DNA from 2 places in the Streptomyces sp. NPDC007905 genome. Region 2 is predicted to be linked to the other one. Evidence: predicted binding sites of a transcription regulator. Region 2 holds the regulator's gene; the other holds the start of a gene.
The links. Region 2 encodes HspR, which represses chaperone genes until heat shock. Its sites were predicted from a motif close to TTGAGNNNNNNNNNCTCAA; they were not measured.
Positions count from the first base shown of each region.

Region 1 (3,405 bases), on a different contig from region 2:
AGCTGGCGCGGGAGCAGGTGGTCACGGGCGATGACAACCTTCTCGTCCTCGGTGTAGCCGTCCAGGCGGACGATCTCCATGCGGTCGGCGAGCGCCTCCGGGATGGCCTCCAGCACGTTCGCGGTGGCGAGGAAGACCACGTCGGACAGGTCCAGTTCGACCTCCAGGTAGTGGTCCCGGAAGGTGTGGTTCTGCGCCGGGTCCAGCACCTCCAGCAGAGCCGCCGCCGGGTCGCCGCGGAAGTCGGACCCCACCTTGTCGATCTCGTCCAGCAGAACCACCGGGTTCATGGACCCGGCCTCCTTGATGGCGCGGACGACACGGCCGGGCAGCGCGCCGACGTACGTGCGCCGGTGACCACGGATCTCCGCCTCGTCCCGGACGCCACCGAGGGCCACCCGCACGAACTTCCGTCCCATGGCGTGCGCGACGGACTCACCGAGGCTGGTCTTGCCGACGCCGGGCGGGCCGACGAGCGCGAGCACGGCACCACCGCGCCGCCCGCCGATGACGCCGAGGCCGCGCTCACCGCGCCGCTTGCGCACCGCCAGGTACTCGGTGATGCGCTCCTTCACGTCCTCCAGGCCCGCGTGCTCGGCGTCCAGGATCGCCTTGGCGCCCTGGATGTCGTAGGCATCCTCGGTGCGCTCGTTCCACGGCATCTCCAGGACGGTGTCCAGCCAGGTGCGGATCCAGGAGCCTTCCGGCGACTGGTCGGAGGCGCGCTCCAGCTTGTCGACCTCCTTCAGGGCCGCCTCGCGGACCTTCTCCGGCAGGTCGGCGGCCTCGACGCGGGCGCGGTAGTCGTCGGACTCCTCGCCGTCCTGTTCGCCGTTCAGCTCGCGCAGTTCCTTGCGGACGGCCTCCAGCTGACGCCTCAGCAGGAACTCGCGCTGCTGCTTGTCGACGCCCTCCTGGACGTCCTTGGCGATGGTCTCGGCGACGTCCTGCTCGGCGAGGTGGTCGCGCAGTTGCTGGGTGGCGAGCTTGAGGCGAGCCACCGGGTCGGCGGTGTCGAGCAGTTCGACCTTCTGCTCGATGGTCAGGAACGGCGAGTACCCGGAGTTGTCGGCGAGCGCGGAGACGTCGTCGATGGCCTGGACACGGTCCACGACCTGCCAGGCGCCGCGCTTCTTCAGCCAGCTGGTGGCGAGGGCCTTGTACTCCTTGACGAGGTCCGCCACCTGGCCCGGCAGCGGATCGGGCACGCTCTCGTCGAGGCGCGCGCCCTCGACCCACAGCGCGGCGCCCGGACCCGTCGTACCGGCGCCGATCCGCACCCGGCCACGGCCACGGATCAGGGCCCCCGGGTCGCCGTCGGCCAGCCGACCGACCTGCTCCACCGTGCCCAGCACACCGGTCTTGGCGTACGTGCCGTCAATGCGTGGCACCAGCAGAACCTTGGGCTTCCCGGGTTCCGACCGGGCGGCGGCCTGCGCGGCCTCCACAGCGGCCCGCACCTCGGCGTCGCTCAGATCCAGCGGAACCACCATCCCGGGCAGCACGACCTCGTCGTCGAGCGGCAGCACGGGCAGCACGAGCGTGAACGCCGTGGACTCAGCAGCCATGATCTCCCCTTCGGCAGTCAACTTGAGCTATGCCGACTCAATGCACGGCGCTCCGCGAATGTTCCCCGTGCGGCGTTCGCCGTGAGCGATCAGCGGGTGACTCCGCTGTTCCGGCAGGCCGGAGGCGTTGTCGGAGGGGGGCGTCAGGATGTGCGCACGACCGGGACGAACGGAGACGGGCATGGCACCTGGGCCACGGGCGCCTTCGACAACGACACGGCCGCCGACTGGTGCGACGACCTGGACGACGCGGCGGCGGACGAGCGGGAAGCGACCGTGCGGGACGCGCTCGTGCGCGTCATCGACTCCGCCGACGGCGACGACACCTACCTGGAAGCACCGGACGCCGAGGAGGCCGTCGCGAGGGCCGCCCTGGTCGCCGCGCAGTGCCCTGGCGGTGAAGCCGCCCACCCGCACTACGGGCCCGAGCAGCCTCTGCCCGGCCTCACGGCCCTGCCCCCGCTCGCACTGCAGGCGCTGGACCGGGTGATGTCCGAGCCTTCCGAACTGCGGGAGCTCTGGGAGGGACCCGGGGGCGGGCCGTGGCGCGCGGGCATCGCGCGGATGCGCGGGACGCTGCTGCAGGGCCCGCCAGGGGAGCAGCTCGGCCTGTGCTGACCGGGCGGCCCGGAAAGGCCGGAAGGCGCAGGTGCGGGGCCGTGTTCGCCGGTGCCGGGATCTGCGGGCCGAGGACTCCCGGCATCCGGAACGACTCGAAGTCCGACGCCGTGAGGACCTCCCCCGCCCCCCGGCCGTGACCCCGTCGCCCGGCCGTGACCCCACCCCTCCGCCGTGATCCCGTCGCCCCGCCGTGACCCCGTCCCGCGGCCAGGCATGGCTACGCCCTCGGGCAGGCGTTCACACGGAAACCGGGGAGGCCGCCGGGAGACGCACGTCCTGGGAGCGCTGCCGGCGCCGTACCAGCGGCCAGCCCGCGATGCCGATCGTGAGGGCGATCAGATGGCCCCAGTTGGTCATCGGGTCCTGAAAGGCGATCAGGTCGTCGACGAGCATGCTCGCGACCAGAGTGAGCAGGGGCCAGCGGAGCCAGGGGGTGAGAAGACCGGACAGGGCGCCGATGCTGGCGGCGACGCCGAAGCTGATGCCGTAGTCGAGGCGGTGCAGCGAGGTGACAGGGAGGCGGCCGAACAGCACCGCGAGCCCCACCGGGACCTCCGTGGCAAGGGTGGCCAGCACATGTCCGGCCAGGAACACACCGGCCGCCCGGGCTCCGCCTATCCGCCGCTCCAGCGCGCTGAGCACCAGCACGAAGGCGGCCGCGTACGGCGACACGACCCCGCCCGCGATCCACAGCGCGCTCGCCAGCAGCACCAGGACCGGCGTACGGACCAGGTGGGCGACATCGGTGCTGGAGCCTTCGTGGAGCGTGTGCACCAGGGCGGGGTCGGCACAGGCCGCCACCAGTGAGGTGAGGGCGAGGACGCTCGCGTAGGCGAAGGTGAACGGCGTGCCGGTGGGAGTGGGCAGCAGGTGCCAGGGCCGGAAGGGGCGGCGGGCCGCGGCCGGGCTCGGCGCCGTTGCCCTTGCCGTTGTCTCGCGCTGCCGTGGGACCCCGTCGAGGAGGCCGGTGAGGTCCGGGACGGACGTCGGGCCGGCAGGTCCGGCGGGAAGGGGCGTGCCCAGGGGCGGGGACGCGCCCGTCGCGGGGCCCGTCACGGTCCGTTCCACGGTGAGGCGCTCCTTCCGTCGCGCTCCACCCTTTGTCCTCACGAGGCGGCTGTCTATGACCGACGCCACGCGAGAGCGGATTCACAGCAACCTCAGAGCCCTCGGACGCGTCCGGGCTCCGGCCTGGTCCGGGCTCCGGCGGTGTCAT
Region 1 is NZ_JBIBKS010000006.1:205,683-209,087, reverse strand. It holds gene lon (endopeptidase La) at 1-1,568, opposite strand, end outside; gene ACFZDC_RS13240 (DUF4259 domain-containing protein) at 1,719-2,186, shown strand; gene ACFZDC_RS13235 (rhomboid-like protein) at 2,427-3,257, opposite strand.
Region 1: lon (endopeptidase La) is a predicted target of HspR. The motif match lies at 1,591-1,609, and genes of this name have one in related genera.

Region 2 (3,405 bases):
ATGGCCTTGGTGGTGGGGCTGTCGACCCGGTCCTGGGTGAGGGCGTCGAACTGGATGTCCTTGCCCTGCACCTTGGTGACGGCCATCTGCGCGGCCGCCTCGGCCTCGTCCGGGTAGGACTTGTAGACGCTCATGTACTGCTCGCCGACGAGGATCCGCTGGACCGCGTCCAGTTCGGCGTCCTGGCCGGTGATCGGGGGCAGGCTGGTGGCACCGGCCGCCTTCAGGGCCTTGATGACGCCGCCCGCCATGCCGTCGTTGGCGGCGTAGACCCCGGCGATGTTGCTCTTGCCGATCTTGCTGATCGCCTCGGTCATTTCGGCCGCGGCGTTCTCCGGCTTCCAGTCCTTGGTGTCGAAGGTGTCCGCGATCGTCACCTTGCCGTTCAGCTCGGAGAGCGCGCCCTGCTTGAACTGCTTGGCGTTCGGGTCGGTGGGCGAGCCGTTCACCATGACGACCTTGTCGGAGGTGTTGACGCCCGAGCCCAGCGCCTCCAGCAGCGTACGGGCCTGCACCTCGCCGACCAGTTCGTTGTCGAAGGAGATGTACGCGTCGATCGGGCCCTCGGCCAGCCGGTCGTAGGCGATGACCGGAATGCCCGCGTCCTTGGCCTTCTGCACCTGGCCGGCGATGGCGTGCGAGTCGACCGCGTCCAGCAGGATGATGTCGACCTTGTCGTCGATCATCTGCTGCATCTGGCCCGCCTGACGTGCGGAGTCCGCGTCGGCGTTGGCGTACTGGACCCTGCCCTTCTTGTGGGTCAGCGCGGTGACCTGGTCCCTGATGATGGGGTAGTCGAACTTGTCGTAGCGGGTGTTCGCCTTCTCCGGCAGCAGCAGCCCGACGGTGACGTCGTCGCCCTTCGTCGGGCTCGCGCTGGCGCCGTCCCCCGTCGCGTTCAGCACGCCGCAGCCGGCGAGCGAAAGGGTCATCGTGGACACGGCCACGGACATGGCGATACGACGCATTCGAGGGCTCACTTCAGTGCGTTCCGGACGTGGGTGCGGCTTTACCACCCAGGTGTCTGAAAAGACAACGCGGAGCCGACACCCGGCGTCAAGCAGAACTACTTAACGAGTGCGCAACAGCACGCTCCGCTGCACCTGTGAAGAAGGAGCGGAACCCCCTCCAAAGACTCTTTACGGACCCTCCACCCAAAGGGAGTTCACGGCTCGGCAAAGATCCGTACAACCGATTGCAATCCCGGCGAGTCGTGATCACCGGCGGTCGTGCGCCGCTTCTCCGACTCGACCAGAGGACCGAACGAACCCAGCCACCCGCGCGGCGGCCACGCCCGCCGCCGGACCACTTCGGCGTCCGGCTGAGCGGGACGGGAAAGGGGCCCGGAGGTTCGTTCCGAACCTCCGGGCCCCTTTCCCGTGCGCCTTGCGCCTCAGTCCGAGGGCTGCTGCCGCTTCGGCCGCCACACCACCAACGCGCTGGTCTGCTGGACCTCCTGGTACGGGACCAGGTCGCGGCGGTAGGAGGCATGGACGGCCGCCTCGCGCTGCCGCATCGCGGCCGCCGTGCCGTCCAGGGCCGCCTGAAGCTCCGCCACACGGGACTGGAGAGCCGCGACCTGGTTCTCCAGTTCGATGATGCGCTTGATACCGGCCAGATTGATGCCCTCGTCCTGCGACAACTGCTGCACCTGACGGAGCAGTTCGATGTCGCGGGCCGAGTAACGGCGGCCCCGCCCTGCCGTGCGGTCGGGGGAGACCAGCCCCAGGCGGTCGTACTGGCGCAGCGTCTGCGGGTGGAGTCCGGAGAGCTGGGCCGCCACCGAGATGACGTAGACCGGGGTCTCCTCGGTCAGTTCGTACGGGTTACGCCGACGGCCGGTTGTGTCCATGGGGCCCTCAATCTCCCTTCGCGGCCTCGAACAGCTCCGCCCGCGGGTCCTCCCCCGCGGTCGCCTCGCGGTACGCCTGCAGCGCGTCACGAGCCTTCCCCGACAGATCCTTGGGGACACTCACCTCAACGGTGATCAGCAGATCGCCGCGGGTGCCGTCCTTGCGCACCGCGCCCTTGCCCCGCGCCCGCATGGTGCGGCCGTTGGGGGTACCGGGCGGCAGCTTCAGGGTGACGGCAGGGCCGCCGAGGGTCGGGACCCGGACCTCGCCGCCGAGGGCCGCCTCGGCGAACGTCACCGGCACGGCGACGGTGAGGTTGTCTCCCTTGCGCCCGAAGACGGGGTGCTCGCCGACGTGCACGACCACGTACAGGTCGCCCGCCGGTCCGCCCCGCTCGCCGGGGGCGCCCTTGCCGCGCAGCCGGATCCGCTGCCCGTCGGTGACCCCGGCCGGGATGCGGACCTGCATGGTGCGGGACGACTTGGCGCGGCCACTGCCCTTGCACTCCAGGCAGGGGTGCTCGGCGATCAGGCCGCGGCCCTTGCAGTCGGGGCACGGGTCGGTGAGCGAGAAGCCGCCGCCCGAGCCCCGGGCGACCTGCCCGGTGCCGACACAGGTCGGGCACACGCGCGGTGTGCCGTTCTTGTCGCCGGTGCCGGAGCAGGCCTTGCAGGGTGCCTGGGAGGACATCCTCAGGGGCACCGTGGCGCCCTCGATGGCCTCCGTGAAGCTCAGCGTGACCTCGGACTCGATGTCCTGGCCGCGCCGGGGCTGGGTACGGGTGCCCGTGGCCCCGCCCCGGTTGAACAGGCCCCCGAAGACGTCGCCGAGTCCGCCGCCGAAGCCGCCCCCGCTCTGGGCGTTGCCTCCGAAGAGGTCGCCCAGGTCGAAGTTGAAGGAGCCGCCGGCGCCCGGCCCGGGGCGGAAGCCGCCGTTGCCGAACAGGGCGCGTGCCTCGTCGTACTCCTTGCGCTTCTTGGGGTCGCCGAGTATGTCGTTGGCCTCGGAGATCTCCTTGAAGCGCTCCTCGGCCTTGACGTTGCCCTTGTTGGCGTCCGGGTGGAACTCGCGGGCGAGCTTCCGGTACGCCTTCTTGATCTCGGCTTCGGTGGCGTCCTTGGGGACGCCGAGGACCTTGTAGTAGTCCTTCTCGATGAAGTCCTTGGTGCTCATCCCCGACGTCCCTCCTTCCTGTCTTCAGTGATTACGTCAGCCCTCCTCCGGGCCACCGTTCTCCTTGTCGTCGGCCGCCGCGCTCTCCTCGGCTTCCTCGGCCTTGACGGTCTGCGCGCCGGGCTGCGGCTCGGCGACGGCCACCCGCGCGGGGCGGATGGTGCGCTCGCCGATGCGATACCCGGGCTGCAGGATGGCCACGCACGTGGTCTCGGTGACGTCCGGTGCGTAGCTGTGCATCAGGGCCTCGTGGATCGTCGGGTCGAAGGGCTCGCCCTCCTTGCCGAACTGCTGCAGGCCCAACTTGGCCGCGACGGTCTCCAGCGACTCGGCCACCGACTTGAAGCCGCCGACCAGTTCGCCGTGTTCCCGCGCGCGG
Region 2 is NZ_JBIBKS010000002.1:409,578-412,982, reverse strand. It holds gene ACFZDC_RS05605 (substrate-binding domain-containing protein) at 1-968, opposite strand, end outside; gene ACFZDC_RS05600 (heat shock protein transcriptional repressor HspR) at 1,394-1,852, opposite strand; gene dnaJ (molecular chaperone DnaJ) at 1,860-3,026, opposite strand; gene grpE (nucleotide exchange factor GrpE) at 3,063-3,405, opposite strand, start outside.